2 regions of the Bacillus sp. SRL543 genome follow, and region 1 is predicted to be linked to the other one. Evidence: riboswitches for the same ligand, from Rfam matches in the RefSeq annotation. Region 1 holds a riboswitch; the other holds the start of a gene.
The links. Region 1 has a riboswitch for S-adenosylmethionine ahead of mtnK (S-methyl-5-thioribose kinase). Riboswitches for the same ligand answer to the same signal wherever they lie in the genome.
Positions count from the first base shown of each region.

Region 2: it holds a riboswitch for S-adenosylmethionine, as region 1 does, so the genes downstream of both, AC4E8B_RS10905 (LLM class flavin-dependent oxidoreductase) here and mtnK (S-methyl-5-thioribose kinase) in region 1, are expected to answer to the same signal.

Region 1 covers NZ_OZ481794.1:1,671,968-1,680,005, reverse strand. Annotated here, with positions in the region: gene AC4E8B_RS08520 (pyridoxal phosphate-dependent aminotransferase) at 26-1,198, opposite strand; gene AC4E8B_RS08515 (carbon-nitrogen family hydrolase) at 1,339-2,115, shown strand; SAM riboswitch class I at 2,205-2,361, shown strand; gene mtnK (S-methyl-5-thioribose kinase) at 2,461-3,648, shown strand; gene AC4E8B_RS08505 (GNAT family N-acetyltransferase) at 3,626-4,366, opposite strand; gene AC4E8B_RS08500 (DUF2087 domain-containing protein) at 4,373-4,957, opposite strand; gene AC4E8B_RS08495 (PAS domain S-box protein) at 5,095-6,981, opposite strand; gene AC4E8B_RS08490 (methyl-accepting chemotaxis protein) at 7,248-8,038, opposite strand, start outside.
Region 2 covers NZ_OZ481794.1:2,166,451-2,174,488, reverse strand. Annotated here, with positions in the region: gene ltaS (lipoteichoic acid synthase) at 1-1,779, opposite strand, end outside; gene AC4E8B_RS10915 (YczE/YyaS/YitT family protein) at 2,153-2,767, shown strand; gene AC4E8B_RS10910 (ATP-grasp domain-containing protein) at 2,888-3,853, opposite strand; gene AC4E8B_RS10905 (LLM class flavin-dependent oxidoreductase) at 3,868-4,914, opposite strand; SAM riboswitch class I at 4,996-5,102, opposite strand; gene AC4E8B_RS10900 (helicase C-terminal domain-containing protein) at 5,204-7,495, opposite strand; gene AC4E8B_RS10895 (C40 family peptidase) at 7,599-8,038, opposite strand, start outside.

The DNA.
Region 1 (8,038 bases):
TTATAAAAACATGTCAATTGATTTTTCAAAAAATATTCAACTTTCCGATCCGGGCTGCGGCCTCTTTAAGTCTCTCTTCATCTGCAAGCAGGCCTGCGCGGACATATCCTTCCCCATACTCGCCAAAACCGATGCCGGGAGCCACCACAACATGTGCTTTTTCGAGCAGTACATCTGCAAATCGCTCAGACGTCCATCCTTCCGGCACTTTCAGCCAGGCAAAAAAGGATCCCTGCGGAGCTTTAACATCCCAGCCTATCTCCCTAAGGCCTTCAATAAAAGCCTTCCGCCTGGAGGCATAGATCTGCACCAGCTCATCCACACAGTTCTGCGGCCCGGCCAGCGCCTCGGCTGCTGCTTCCTGTACTGCGCCAAACAGGCTGACATAAAGATGATCCTGCATTAGATTGATGGCTTCTATCACACTTTCATTCCCTGCCGCAAACCCCACTCTCCAGCCTGCCATATTATACGTTTTCGAGAGTGTATAAATTTCAATGCCCGTCTCTTTTGCCCCTTCCGCCTGCAGGAAGCTGACAGGCTTTTCGCTGTTAAAGCCGATCGCACCGTAGGCAAAATCATGGACGACGCAAATGTCGTTTGCCGATGCAAAGCGGACCGTTTCTTCAAAGAATTCCTTCGTAGCCGTTGCACCGGTCGGATTGTTCGGATAATTGAGGAACATCATCCTGGCTGACTGGATGTCCTGCTCAGAAAGCTCACCATAATCCGGCAGAAAATGATTTTCTTCTTTCAGAGGCATGACAGCCATGGACGCTTTCGCAAGGGCCACCCCTGACCAATAATCAGGATAGCCGGGGTCGGGAACAAGTATCGTTTCCCCCGGATCCAAAAGGCATTGAGGGATTTCAACCAGGCCGGCTTTCCCGCCGAATAAAATGGCTATTTCCTTTTCCGGATCAAGGTCCACCCCATATTCCCTTTTGTAAAATTCCGCCGCTGCAGCTTTCAGGCTGTGCTGCCCGCGAAAAGGGGAATATTTGTGATTAAGGGGATTTTCGGCTGCTTCCTGCAGCTTCCTGACGATATGAGGCGGAGTGGGCCTATCAGGATTTCCCTGGCCAAGATTGATGACATCATGCCCCTGCCCGGCATACCTGGCTGCTTTTTGCACCAATGTCGCAAAGAACTGCTTTGGCAGACTTTGCAAAAGTTCAGATTGAGAAAATATTTTCATCACATAGTCACCTGCTTTTCATGTGGATTAAATTTTTTTGTTTGAAAAACTAATGACAAATGATATAACGTAAAAGGCAGGAAGTAAAGAAATATTCTGCAATTTAAATATATAATCCTTTGCATACGGAGGTTTACCCAATGAAAATAACCTGCATCCAAATGGACATCTCCTTTGGCAGCCCTGAGAAAAATTTCGAAAAAGCTGCAACGCTGATCGAGCGTGCAAGCAAGGATAATCCCGATATCATCGTGCTGCCCGAGCTGTGGACAACTGGCTATGATTTAACCCGCATGGAAGAAATCGGGGACGTGAACGCAGAATCAAGCATCCGGTTTTTGCAGACTATGGCCCAAAAGCATCATTCTGCCCTCATTGGAGGAAGCGTCGCAAATAAAACAGCTGATGGCGTTTTCAATACCCTGCTTGCAGTCAGCAGCACAGGTGAACTCCTGCACCAATACAGCAAGCTCCACCTTTTTAAACTGATGGATGAACATCTCCACCTGTCACCCGGGAGCGGGGATGCGTCTTTCAAGCTGAATGGCCATCCGATGGCCGGCTTTATCTGCTATGATATCCGTTTTCCTGAATGGATCCGCAAGCATGCACTTGAAGGAGCAGAAGCCATTTTCGTTGTGGCTGAATGGCCTCTGCCCCGCCTCGCCCATTGGCGCGCGCTGCTGATTGCGAGAGCCATTGAAAATCAATGCTTTGTGGTTGCCTGCAACAGGGCTGGATCTGATCCTGCCAATCAATTTGCAGGACACTCCATCATCATCGATCCATGGGGCGAAGTCATTGCAGAGGCTTCAGAGAACGAAGAAATCCTCTCAGCAGAGCTCGACCTCAGGCTTGTAGAGGAAGTGAGGGCGCGCATCCCGGTTTTTACGGACCGCAGGCCTGAATTCTATTAGAATTTTTTAAATTTTTATTGACAGAAAACATGAGCCGCTGTTACTATTTTTTCAAACGGCTGAGACAGCCGGTCTGACAAACTAATATTCTCTTATCAAGAGCAGGCAGAGGGACTTGGCCCGATGATGCCCAGCAACCGACCGTAATTCCATCGTGAGATGGGGCGCAATACTTGCGCCGGAGAATTTCTCCATAAGGCACGGTGCTAATTCCAGCAGAAAGCTTGGCTTTCTGGCAGATAAGAGGTGCGAAGCTCAATACTTCAAGCCTCTTTCAGCATGAGAAAGAGGCTTTTTTATGTCCTGATGGATAAACAAAGCCTCCAAATTCAGGAGGGAAAAATCATGACACTCGTAAAAAATAAATATGCTCCGCTGACAGAAAAGACAGCCGCAGAACTCGCTGTAAGCCTTGGCCAGTTTCCCGGCAATGCATCTTTAGCTACGGAAGAAATAGGCGACGGCAATCTTAACCTTGTCTTTAGGATCAAGGAAAACGGGACAGGAAAAAGCCTCATTATCAAGCAGGCTCTCCCTTTTGCCAAGGTAGTAGGCGAAAGCTGGCCGCTGACTTTGAAAAGGGCTGCGATTGAAGCAGAAGCTCTTAAACTTTTTAAAAAGCTTGCTCCGGATTTTGTGCCGGAGGTCTTCTACAATGATGAAGAGCTCGCGGTGACTGTGATGGAAGATCTTTCACACCTGGAGATCAGCCGTACAGGGCTGATCTCTGGAAAAGAATATCCGCTGCTTTCCGGCCATCTTGGAAACTACCTGGCAAGAACTTTGTTCTATACCTCTGACTACGGCCTTCTGCAGGCTGATAAGAAAAAGCTTGCCAAAGATTTTTACAACCCGGAGCTGTGCAAAATTACGGAAGACCTGATATTTGCAGATCCTTTTTTCAATAGCCCGACCAATGATTTTGAAGAAGAGCTGAAAGGCGATGCAGAAGCCTTATGGGCTGATTCAGCATTGAAACTTGAGGCGGCGCGCCTTAGGAAGATTTTCTTAAATGAAGCGGAGGCGCTCCTTCACGGGGACTTGCATACAGGCAGCATCTTTGCATCCAATGCTGAGACCAAAGTCATTGACCCGGAATTTGCTTTCTATGGTCCTGCAGGTTTTGATATTGGCCAGGTGATTGCAAATCTTTTATTCCAGTCAATCGCCAATCCTGAGAAAACAAGACTAATAGACCAACATATAAAATCATTCTGGGAAGCTTTTTCCCAGGAGTTCACCCGTTTATGGCAGAATGATAATAAAGATCCTTTTGCAGGAACAGATGGTTTTCTTTCCGCTGTCCTCCGGAAATATTGGGCAGATGCCGTCGGCTTTGCAGGCTGCGAGCTGATAAGAAGGACAATCGGGCTCGCACATGTTGCCGACCTTGACGGAATAAAGGACAAAGAAAGGCGCCTGTCTGCCAAAAGAGCGGCACTGGCTGCAGGGAGAAACCTGATCCTTCAGCGCAGTGAAATTGCAGATGCAAAGGAATTATGCAGGAATGTCAGCCTCGTTTACGCAGGGTAAAAATATGGTATCCGGCCGGTTCGGAAAATCTCAGTTTTTCCGCCAGCCTTATACTTGCCAGATTGGCCGCGCTGCAATCCCAGCGCGGCTGCAGATTTTTCTCCAGGGAAGCTCCGATGAATCTGGAGCCAAGTATGGCACCCAGCCCATGGCCCCTGCTGCTTTCAGCTATATGGATATCCATTTCTGCATATTCCCTGCTCCTGAATATAGAAATGCATTCCCCTGCTGCCCGCTCCCCCATCATCACCCTGACCCCAAAACCAAATTTCAGAAACTGCTCAACCGAGCCCCAATATGTGCTGAAATATTCAATCGGAAACTCGGAGTATTTGCCTGCTGATTGCCTGCTGAGCTCAAGAATGCAGACTTTGCTTGAAGGAGGGACAGGTGCCGGCGAAAACTTCTGGAAAGAATAGCGCCGGTGCATGTCCAGCTTATCCCCAAACCGCTCTGAGAGGAATTGGTCCCAGCCCTTTGAACCGGAAAAGAGCGTAAAACGCCCGCCGCTTTTCTCAGCCTCCGCCAATTTCCCAGCCAGCAGTTCACATGAACCGGAGTCCGTACTGCCTGCAGCAAAATGGATGCCGCTGCCGTGGGATATAAGGAGGCACCCTTCCCTTTTCTTCACCTCACCCGGTATGAAGCCATCTAGAACTGCTAAGGCAAAGACAGGAATAAAACCTGTACCTGGTATATTTGCGTATTCTTTATCCATATCAAACTACTCCGGCTTTGCCCACATTTCACGGGGATTCAGCTCATAAATGCCGTTTTCCCTGTACATGAAATGGTTGATGATGAATTCCCTCCTGATCGTTGCATAGTCCTCATGGAATTTCTTTATATACTCATTAAGCTCATTTTCTGGATATTTCTCACCCATCTTAAGTCCTGAGGCGATATGTTCAAAGATGAACAGCTTTTTCTTGCGCTGTGCCGGAATATTTTTCAGCTTACCTTCTTTTGTGATAAAGTTTTCGATAACCTTTTGTTTCTCATTGTGCATTTCCAGCATCTCTTCCATCTCCCCTTCTTTTTTATCAAACATATCAATGAGCACTTCTGCCTGCTGCTTGATAACCGACTCATTCACATAATAATATATGGTATTTTTATCACGGCGCTGATAGATGCCATTAATAGCTTTCAGCTTGTTTAAATGATGGGTGATTGTCGGAGGAGTCAGTCCCAGCTTGCCTGCAATTGCCTGGCCATGGAGAGGCCCATTCGATAATAGTGCAATAATCCGTATTCTGGCAGGGTCGCCCATCGTTTTATGAAATGCCACTAATCTGTCTAACTGCATAAAAAACCCTCCAAATTCGATATATATCTAATTAGATTTATATCAAATCAGCTCTCAGAAGTCAATTCACTTTTTGTAAAAAAAATGCATCATTCCACTGAATGATACAAATTTGGACGACTGCTATTTTTTTATGGCTATTTAGTAAAAAGGCCGGCTAAATCCTGGTACCCCGCCCGCTTCATGGGAAGTTCGATATGGAAAACGGTTCCTTCCCCCATCTTGCTTTCCACTTCGATCGTGCCTTCATGTTCTTCTATAATTTTGTATGTGACCATCAGGCCAAGCCCGGTGCCCCGTTCTTTCGTTGTATAAAATGGTTCTCCAAGCTTGCGCAGTTTCTCTGGAGGGATTCCCGTCCCCTCATCCCTAATGGAAATCCGGACGCTGCCGACTTGGGTTTTCTCAATGGAAATGGTAATGATTCCGCCCTTCGGCATTACTTCAATTGCATTTTTAATGATGTTAATAAAGACTTTCTTCAGCTGGTTCGGCTCGCAGAAAATCAAGGGGAGGCCTTTTGTGTAATCTGTCCTGAACTGTACATTATGGAGAACCGCCTGAGCTGTCAAGAACTCGACTGTTTCTTTCATCAGCTGGATGATATCTTTCTCGACGAACTGTATGGCCTGAGGCTTCGCCAGGATCAGGAACTCATTTATGATTGAATCGATCCGCTGAAGTTCAGAGGTAATGATATTAAAATACATGGAGTTACCGCTTCCGGCACTGTCTTCCAAAAGCTGGATGAATCCTTTCAAAGCCGTCATCGGATTCCTGATTTCATGGGCGATTCCCGCTGCCAATTCCCCAATCACATTCAATGTATCCGATTTCTTCAGCTGCTCCTCCATCTCCAGCTTTTCTGTAATATCCTTGAATGTCGTCAGGCTGAGCCCGGAAAAGACATTCTGCTTTAAAGAGAACTCAAAATGCATTTTCCTGCCCGACTTCAAAATATAGGAAATCGTCCCGTTGGATTGACCATTGTCTGTCAGCTCTCCAAGATGCCGGCGCAGCTCCTCTTCTGTTATCTTACAGTCATTCAATACAGCAAGAAGGGACTGTCCCACAATTTCATGCTGCGGCATCTGCAGCATTTTTTCGCCTGATGCATTGATATCGACAATGGTAAAGTTTTCATCCCACAGAATCAGCCCCTCAAGGGCGCCTTCAAAAATACTGCGGAATTTCCTCTCGCTCTCCCGCAGTTCTTCTTCCATCTTATACCGTTCACTGACATTCCTGAAGATTGTCATATGATAGCCTTCGACCGCGTTCAGCTTTACAGTGAACTCAAGAAGCTTCTTCTGTCCATTTGGCATCAGAAAAAACAGCTCATTCCTCACTTGCCCCTCTTTGTACAGCTCCTCGAGGATGCGGAAATAGCTTCTGTCCTTGTAAAGAACAAAATCATCCACCTTCCGGGCAAGAAGCTCATCATGGGTGCTTTCAAATATTCTGCATGCTGCCTGGTTTGCATTGATGATCGTCCCTTTGTCCCTCCAGTAGACAATTCCATCGAGCGCTTCTACAAAAAGATCTTTATATAAATCCTCATGTTTGCGGATTTTCTGTTCAAGTTGCCTTTTCTCCGTCACATCCCGAAAAATGGACAACAGCAGACTGCTTCCGGGAAGGCGGCTCGTCGTAAATTCAAAGTAGGCCAGGCTGCCTTTATATGCCATCGGCAGAACGCCTTTAACTTTTTCCTGGGAGTGCAGCAGCTTTTTCTGTTTTTCCAGCTTAAAATGGTAATCCCCGGGGACCAGGTCATCCAGCCTGGTGCCCTCAAGCTGTATCTTCTCAGTCCCTAAAAACCGGGACATTGAAGAGTTAACGGCTAAAATCTCCCGCTGTTCAGTATAAATCATCATGCCATCTGGTGCAGAATCAAAAACATGTTCCCCGGCAGCATAGTTTTCCCCGGAACCGGCTCCCTGTCTCAGCCTTTCATTCTCCAGTTCCAGCTCTGCTATCCTTTCCTCCATCTGTTTTCTTACTATATTTGATAAAGCCCCCACCTTTTTTCCTCCTTGAAGACATAGACTTGCCTGCAAACATCTATCAGATACCTTTCCATCTGCTCAGGAAAAATCTCTCGGCTTATATGGCTTGCATAATATGATACTTACATTTTATTACTGTTCGGGTTAAAAAAAAACAATTTTTAGACAATTACCCGCAAATTTTCCCCCTGTCTTCCTTTTTCCGATGCAATGATGAGTCTCAGATTCCATCAAAAACAGGCTGCGGCAAAGGAATTTCGCCGGCAGCCTGTTATATGCATCTATAGCCTGAATTTAGAAATCATCTCGTTCAGCTGATCTGCCAGCTCTGACAATGACTGCGCATTATCTGAAATTTCTTCCATAGAGTGGTTCGTCTGGCTGATGGAAGCGCTCGTCTGTTCAATCCCAGCGGCAGATTCCTCGGAAACGGATGCAATATTTTCGATTGAGTCATTCATAGAAGCAGAACTGCTAGAAATTTGTTCAAGGCTCCTGGAAATTTCATTGATGTTTTCAGACATCCTGTTGACAGATTGATAGATGTTCTGGAATGTCCGGCCTGTATGCTCGATCTGGCCGGTCCCCTCTTCAACCTGCTCATATCCATGCTTGAGGGAAAGGACAACATCATTGGATTCCGCCTGGATTCCCTGCACAATCCTGGTGATGTCTGACACAGAGAAAGATACCTGTTCAGCCAGCTTCCTGACCTCATCCGCCACCACTGCAAACCCTCTGCCATGCTCACCAGCCCTTGCAGCCTCAATGGCAGCATTAAGGGCAAGAAGGTTGGTTTGATTGGCAATATCATGGATTACCTGCACAAGCTTCGATATTTGCTTAGTCTGCTCATCCAGCCCCTGCACCTTTTGTACCGAGGATTTCATAATTTCGTTTATGCGCAGCATCTGCTGCTGCGATTGCTTCATAAGCCCATCGCCATTCTTCGTCATGTGCAGTACTTCTCCTGAGTCTTTCCTGATGGCTGCACCGCTCTTGTTGGCATACTCGACTTTCTCCAGGTATTCTTCCATCATCTCAGCAAGGCTGGTTGCAGAATTGGCCTGCT
Region 2 (8,038 bases), 490 kb from region 1:
TTCAAGTTCTTCACCGGTTTCCGTCGAGTAGCATTTTTCATCTACAGAAGTGAATTCCGGGCTGATGAAGTCGCCGTTGCGGAAAGGTATAACTTCCCGGTGGGTTTCAGACAATAAATCTGAACCGATTTGCATATAGTCTTTTGTGCTGACGCCAAGAAGATGCATCACGGTCGGCATTACATCCACCGCTCCTCCGTATGTGTCCATCTCGCCGCCCTTAACACCAGGTACGTGAATGAACAGCGGAACCCTCTGTAGCTGGGCATATTCAAAAGAATCGATTTCTTTGCCAAGAATCTGCTCCATGGCAGGGTTATGGTTTTCAGAAATGCCATAATGGTCACCATACATGACGATAACTGTATTATCATACAGTCCGGAAGTCTTAAGATCGTTAAAGAACTGCTCGAGCGCCTGGTCCATATAATTGGCAGAAGTAAAGTAATGGTTAACAACACTGTCTTCTGTTTCTGCAGGCTGGAATTCTGTATCGCCTTCATCCATTTTGAATGGGAAGTGATTGGACAGAGTGATGAACTTTGTATAAAACGGCTGCTTCAGGCTTTCCAGCATCGGCATGGATTCTTTAAAGAAAGGCTTATCCTTCAGCCCGTAGTTCTTGGTGTTTTCGTCTGTCATATTGTAATATTCGGCGTCAAAGAAACGGTCATAGCCGAAGGATTTGTAAATTTCATTTCTGTTCCAGAACGTTTTATAATTCCCGTGAAAAGAAGCCGACGTATAGCCGCGCGTTTTCAATATTGCCGGGGCAGCCTGGTAAGTGTTCTGGGCTTTGTTGACAAAAACAGCCCCCTGTGACATCGGATACAGGGAATTTTCCATCATGAACTCGGCATCGGAAGTTTTCCCTTGTCCTGTCTGGTGGAAATAATTCTTGAAGTAAAAAGTCTCTCCATTATGAGCCAGGGAATTCAGGAATGGTGTTACTTCCTGGCCGTCCAGCTTATAATCGATCAGGAATGTCTGGAAAGATTCCAGCGACACATAAATGACATTCATACCTTTTGCTTTTGCGAAATAATCAGGATTCGGTTCTGCATAATTGGCTTTCACATAGTTTTCAACCTCGGTGATATCACTGCTGTCGGCCATGGCACGCTGGCTGGCAGACTTGGCATTTTGAATGATGTCATAAACAGTGAAATTGTAAGCGCCAAGGTACTTGACCAGATAATTGCGGTCAAATGAACGTGTCAGCAGTTCGGGACGGTCTTTTTCAGCAAGCCCGAGATTAATGAAGAAAGTGATGACTGCAGCAGCAATCACCAAGGTTGCCATCTTTTTCTTCCGTGTGTGCTTCGCCGGCTTATACCATTTGACCGATGCCAGCACAATTAAAAGGATCGTGTCGGCAAAATACAGGATATCAAATGGTGACATCAGCGAAAGTGCACTGTCCCCAAGCTGTCCGGCATTCGTTCTAGTCTGCATGAGCACTGGAACAGTAATAAAGTCATTGAAGAAACGGTAGTACACTACATTGGCATACAGCAGGAAAGACAAAATGAACTGAACAGCAATCAGTACGCCTGATTGTATCTTGCCTTTAAAAAATAACGCGATCCCCAGGAAAAGAAGGGATGAGCTCAGCGGGTTCAGGAAAAGCAGGAATTCCTGCATGCTGTTGTCGATTCCTAAATTGAATTCAATCTGGTATGCAGCATAAGTTTTCAGCCAGAGCAGTACAACTGCCAGGAAAAAAACGGCCATGCTGTTTTTAAATAGCTCCTTAGGCGATTTCAAGATCGATTTCATCCTTTTTTACACCTCTTAGTTTATATGTTATTGCAAGAGCACAAATTCCCATTTGGTGCTTCCTGCCAAAACCAGAAAAACTTAGCAGCCGCTAAGTTCGGAAATAACGTTATACTCCAAACCCGCGGGCTTAGAACCTAGTTTTTGTAAAAGATTCGTTAATTAATAGTGAACGAATGTTAAATACTATACCATATTTTAACCTACTTGAAAACATTCTTCAAATTTGAAGCAAATATTGTTTTGTGAAAAAATTAGCTTTTCTTATGGCAAATGATGATGGTACAATGTATCTTCCGCGTGAATCCGCTTTCTCTCATGCGGCTAAAAACAGGGATCAAAGGTGTAACAGCCTGATAAGAAGGAGAACATAATGAAGGAAAGAATCTTATTTTTTGCTGCAGGGCTGCTTGTCCTCACAATGGGTGTGGCGCTTATTATCAAATCTGCCCTCGGTGCTTCTGCATGGGATGCATTGGCGGTTGGCGAGTCAAATCTTTTTGGGCTGACTGTGGGGACTTGTGTATTTATAAATGGAATCGCTCTGATTATCATCAATTCCATATTACTGAAGAAAAAGCCGGAAATACTGGCTGCAGGAACCATTTTGATCATTGGTGCTTTAATTGATTTCTGGCTGCTGGCAGTGTTCAGAAACTTTTCTCCGGATATGCTGCTAACCCAGTCCTGCACCTTGCTCTCAGGCATCCTCACGATGGGGCTGGGAATCGCCGTCTACCTTCAGGCAAAATTCCCGCCAAGCCCGATGGATACCTTGATGGTCGCCGTCCACACAAGGTTTGGCCTGTCTTTAAGGATTTCACGTATTGTCAGTGAAGGTTTTGCCCTGATTCTTGCGTTTCTTTTCCATGGAGCGATCGGCCCTGGAACCATCCTGGTCACACTGACACTCGGCCTTGTGGTTCAGTATTTCCATCCTAAACTGGAAACCATAATGGCAAATGGGTTTAAAAAGGCTGCTGTGTAAAATAAATGGATTGAACTATCATACAGTTTTTTAACAAATTATATTTGCTCCATTCATCCGGAATTGAAGTCACACTATCAAAAAAGGCCGCTCCCAATGAGCGGCCTTCTTCTATATTTATCACACTCTGCTGTATTCCCTTGCCTTCTCCTGTTCTTTTTCTAGCTCGGCACCTAGGAATTTGGCGGCTTCAAGCATGCCGTATTTTCCTGCTTTTGCCTCTGCGTCAGAATTATAGTTTGTGTTTGTGTTGACATCGTACGTATAAATATCCCCATTGGCATTTTTAATGAATTCAATGCCGGCGATTTGAATGCCATTTTCCTTGAGGAAGCTTTCGTATTTTTTAATAATAGGGTCGTTGAAGCCTTCAATGATCTTAAACTTTGGTTTCTCTTCCACCTCTTCGCCAACCGGGCAGAACAGATCGCCAATTTGGCAGGCATCGGCCGGGCAAAGTTCAAAGCCTTCTGATGTATCCACCTGGACGGCATAGACGAATTTTCCGCCCACGAACTCACATCTGGTAATATATGATTCTGGCGATTCAATATATTCCTGGATCAGTGTGATGCCATCGACAGGCTCTTCAAAATTCGGCCCTTCGACATATTCCCTTAATGCATCCAGCGAATGGAACAGCTGAACGCCAAGCCCTTTGCCTGCGCGATTATGCTTCGTGATGAACGGAGCACAGTCAAGCTTTACAGCGGCTTCAAGAATCTGATTTTTTCCGACTGCTGCTATTGTCTTAGGAGTGCTGATGCCGGCAGCATTCAGTGCTGTATACTGATTGACTTTGCTGACCTCGAGCCTTAAAGCACGGCTGCCATTGAAGACTGTGCGGCCATGCTGCTCAAGCCATGACAGAACAGATTCCGTCAGCTCCGGCGCAAAGCGGTTCCCCCTTGTGTGGGAAGATGCGCTCATCCTGCTGTAGAAAATACCTTCCGGAGGCACACCGGTAAGATCAACAATCCCTTCATTTAAAAACCATTCCTCGTATGGAAGCTCCAGCTCTTCCAGTCTTTTGGTCAAATGTGCAGTCCACTCGCTGTTTTCGTGTATGATGTGTATTTTGCTCATATGTTCTCCCTCTTTTACTTTAAGATTTTCCTTTTGGCTTCCACCAGAGGCATGACTTTTTCCGAGAATCTCTGCATTTCCTCCAGCTGTGGAGAGAACTGAAGAAGCAGCAGATCGACGCCGGCCTCTTCATAGGCAATAATCTGTTCTGCAATCTGTTCAGGCGTGCCAATCAGATTTGGCCTGAGGCCGCGGTTGGAAACGGAATAATCGTAGAGTTTTACCTGCTGCTCGAGCTGTGATTTGCCGACAAAATCATTATAGCCGGCATAGCCGCTTGATTCTTTTACATTGGTGATGCGGGCGAGCTCTTCCTGCGCTTCTTCTTCTGTGTCACGGCATACGATGTAGGCTGCCATGCCAAATGATTTAAACGGCTCGTTCCCGCTTTCTTGCCTGCGTGCTTTCATGTCGTCAATTTTGGTTTTGACTTCCTCAACTGTGCCGCCGTGCATCACATAGGCGTCGCAGTGATTGACAATCGTTTCCTTGCCGCGCGGGCTCTCCCCGCCTGCATATAGGATCGGATTCGGCCTTTGCACTGGTTTAGGGGACAAATGGGCATTTTTAATAGAATAATATTTGCCGTCAAAATTGAAGGTCTCTTCTTCCCATAAACCTTTCATTACCTTGACGAACTCTTCTGTCCGATCATACCGCTCATCATGTTCAGTGAAAATGCCAGCGTACTGGCGCGACTCTTCCTCCCACCATGCCGATACAACGTTCAAGGTGAAGCGGCCATTGCTGATATGGTCGATGTTGCTCGCCATCTTTGCCGTCACGGCAGGATTATGGAAGCCGGGGCGGACAGCCGTCATGATTTCTATTTTCTCAGTGACCGCAGCAAGAGCGGCCGCTGTAGACCATGCTTCAAGCGAATCCTGCTCCGGGCCTTTTATATCATTCAAGTAAAGTTCTGCTATTAATGTGGTATCATATCCCCACTTCTCTGCTGCCTGGATGACTTCTTTCGCATAGCTGAAGGTCGGGGGCATATTCTCATCTTCTACATTGCGCAGCCAGCCGCCAAAGATCGGCAGCCAAAATCCGTATTTCATCTGTCTCTTCTCCTCTCACTTGCACCTTGTTGTCAGCAATAAAAAAAACTTCCCCGATAAGAAGAAGTTTGGTATGCCTCTATCTTATCTGCCAAAGCATTGCGCTTTGCTGGATTTAGCACCATTCTGACTAAGTCAGCGGCTGCCGGGTATCACAGGGCCAGTCCCTCCACCACTCTCGATAAGAATATTCAATTGATTTCATAGTAATCCTACAACAAAGGTCGGCTTTCTGTCAACTGACTAGTCTAACTATTTTAAAAAATGTTTTTTTGCCTGCTCGCCTTATTTATCGCGTGAGCCTTTTTAGCGGAAACCATTCTGCTGGAAGCAATTTTTCATATCGTCTTTGAAGAAAACGGTCATCAATCAGCAGGATGGTTCCTGTGTCTTCCTCAGAACGGATGAGGCGACCGCCAGCCTGGGCTGCTTTATTGGCTCCCGGAAAAGTATACGCATAATCATAGCCGTTCTTTCCTTCAGATTGAAAATAATCTTTGATCAGATTACGCTCAAGGCTCAGCTGCGGAAGCCCCACACCAACAATGATGACCCCGCCAAGCCTGCTTCCCTTCAAATTGATCCCTTCCGAGAAAATTCCGCCCAGCACAGCGAACCCAAGAAGGCTTTCAGCAGGATTTTCATGGAAGGAAGACAGAAACTCTTCTCTTTCTTCCTCTGCCATCCCCTGCTCCTGGACCATCATCTTCAAAGAGGAGGTACCTTTCATTTGCTCATGGATTTCCCTCATATATTGATATGAGGGAAAAAAGATTAAGTAATTCCCGGGCCGTTCAGCTGCCAGCTTTTCCACCGACCTGGCTAAAGCTGCCCCTGTTGCGCTTCTGTCCTTATATCTCGTGCTAAGCGGCAAAGCAAGGACTTCTGCATTTTCTTTTGGGAAAGGGGAAGGAAGTGACAGGGAATAATGATCCTCATTCCAGCCGAGCATGCTCTTAAAGTAATCGAAGGGCTGGAAGGTAGCCGAAAAAAAGAGTTTGCTGCGGAATCCCTTGCCCATTTTTTGGACAAGATCGGAGGGATCTAAACAAAACAGCTTGAGTACAACATCTTTTCCTGACTTTTCTGTATAAATGACAAAACGCTCATCTGCCAGTCTCGATATCCTCAGGAAAGCCTGTACAGAAAAATAGGTATCAAGCAGCAGCTCCTGCCCCTCGCTCCCCGGGCCGCTTATCAGCTCCTTTTCTGCGCAAGAGGCGAATTCCTCAAGCTGTTCGAGGAGACTTTCCGGCAGCTCTTTATGGATACGATGGCTGCTCTCCTTCAATTCTTTATTGAAAATGATGAAAACATCGTTCATCCTTTTTGCTGCGGAATACAGCTGCGGGGCTGTGTTTTTGTAAGCCCTTTTCAGCTGAAGGAAATTCTGCTTCCCCAGCTCCGCCGAAAACATATCCCTCGCCCGGTCCACCAGATTATGCGCCTCATCAATCAGAAGGGCAGTTTTTTTCTTGCCTTCTGTATGAAGCCTTTTCAGGGATACCCGGGGATCAAAAATGTAATTGTAGTCGCAAATGACCGCGTCTGCCGCATACGCAAGCTCCAGGGAAAATTCAAACGGGCAAACTGTGTGCTTCATGGCATATTTTTCAATAACAGTCCGGTCGATAATGGATTCATGGGAGAAGATATCAAGGACAGCTTCATTGAGGCGGTCATAAAAACCGTCAGCGAACGGACAATGTTCCCTCTGACAGACTGCCTGCTCCTGAAAGCATATCTTGTCCTTGGCCGTTATAGTCACTATATGCATATGAAGGCCTTTTTGCTGCATCAATGAAAAAGCTTCTTCGGCGGCCTGCCTTGTAATTGTTTTGGCCGTAAGATACACCAGCCTGGACAGCAGCCCCTCTCCCATCGCCTTGATGGCGGGAAAAGCTGTTGAAATAGTCTTTCCTGTCCCGGTCGGCGCCTGGGCAAACAAATCCTTTGCGTCCAGAATCGATTTGTACACGGCTTTTGCAAGCTGCCGCTGGCCCTTCCTGTATTCTGCAAAGGGAAAAGGGAGGGCTTTAATGCTATTGTCCCTCTTTTCCCTATGATGGAGCATGAGCCGTGCATAAGGATAGAAGTCTGCAATCAGCTCTTTTACATAACCTTCGAGAAAGGTGATGGTCTCCACCTTCCTGAAGCGCTTTTTTTCTTCCGTGTGGATCTGCAAATAGGTAAGCTGAACGGTGATTCTCTCAAGCCCGCGCTCTTTTGCAAGCATATAGGCATAACATCTTGCCTGGGCCCAGTGCACAGGATGGGTATCTTTATTAATTGCTGACAAATCCTTTGCCGTCGACTTGATTTCATCTATGACCAAGTCCCCATCTTCATTAATAATCCCGTCACAGCGGCCCTCCAGCAGGAACTCAATCTCCTCATGCTGAAGTGCTTCCCTCAAGAAAACCTCATGTTCATCTTCTTCCTTATAAGTACCCTGAATTTTCTTATGTGCTTTCGTTCCTTCCGCCATCGAAGAAGCTGCTGCAAATCCAGACTCAATGCTTCCGGAACGATATACATATTCCGCCAGGCTTCTGGCAGAAATTCTCCAGCTTTTAGTCATCACAAGGTCTCCTTGCCAGCTATGATAAAACCATTATAGCACATACGTTCCCGGACTTACGAAAACAAAAAGGGCGAGTTCGGCCCGCCCTTGTGATCTATTATTATATTCTTTTGGCTCCGTAATAAGCTTTGCTCCAATAAGGATTGGACATAGAATCAATTTTAACGCCCTTGGAGCTTGATGCATGGATGAATTGATTGCCTCCAAGGTAAAGGCCGACATGTGAAGGACCTTTTTTATAGGTGCTGAAAAAAACGACGTCCCCTTTTTTAAGGCTTTTCTTTTGTACAGCTTGTCCTGTTTTATAGAGCTGGCCAGTAGTCCTCGGGATCTTTTTCCCGGCTTTGCTGTAGCTGTATCCAATTAGGCCTGAGCAGTCGAAGCCTTTTGGCGACGTTCCGCCCCATTTATAGGGAACCCCTATGTATTTTTTGGCCATGACAGCCGCAGAAGAACCATAGGAAGCAGCTTCTGTATTTTCTCCTCCAAACAATCCGGCAAAAAGCAGGCTGGTGCAAAGAAAAACGCATGTGATCAGCT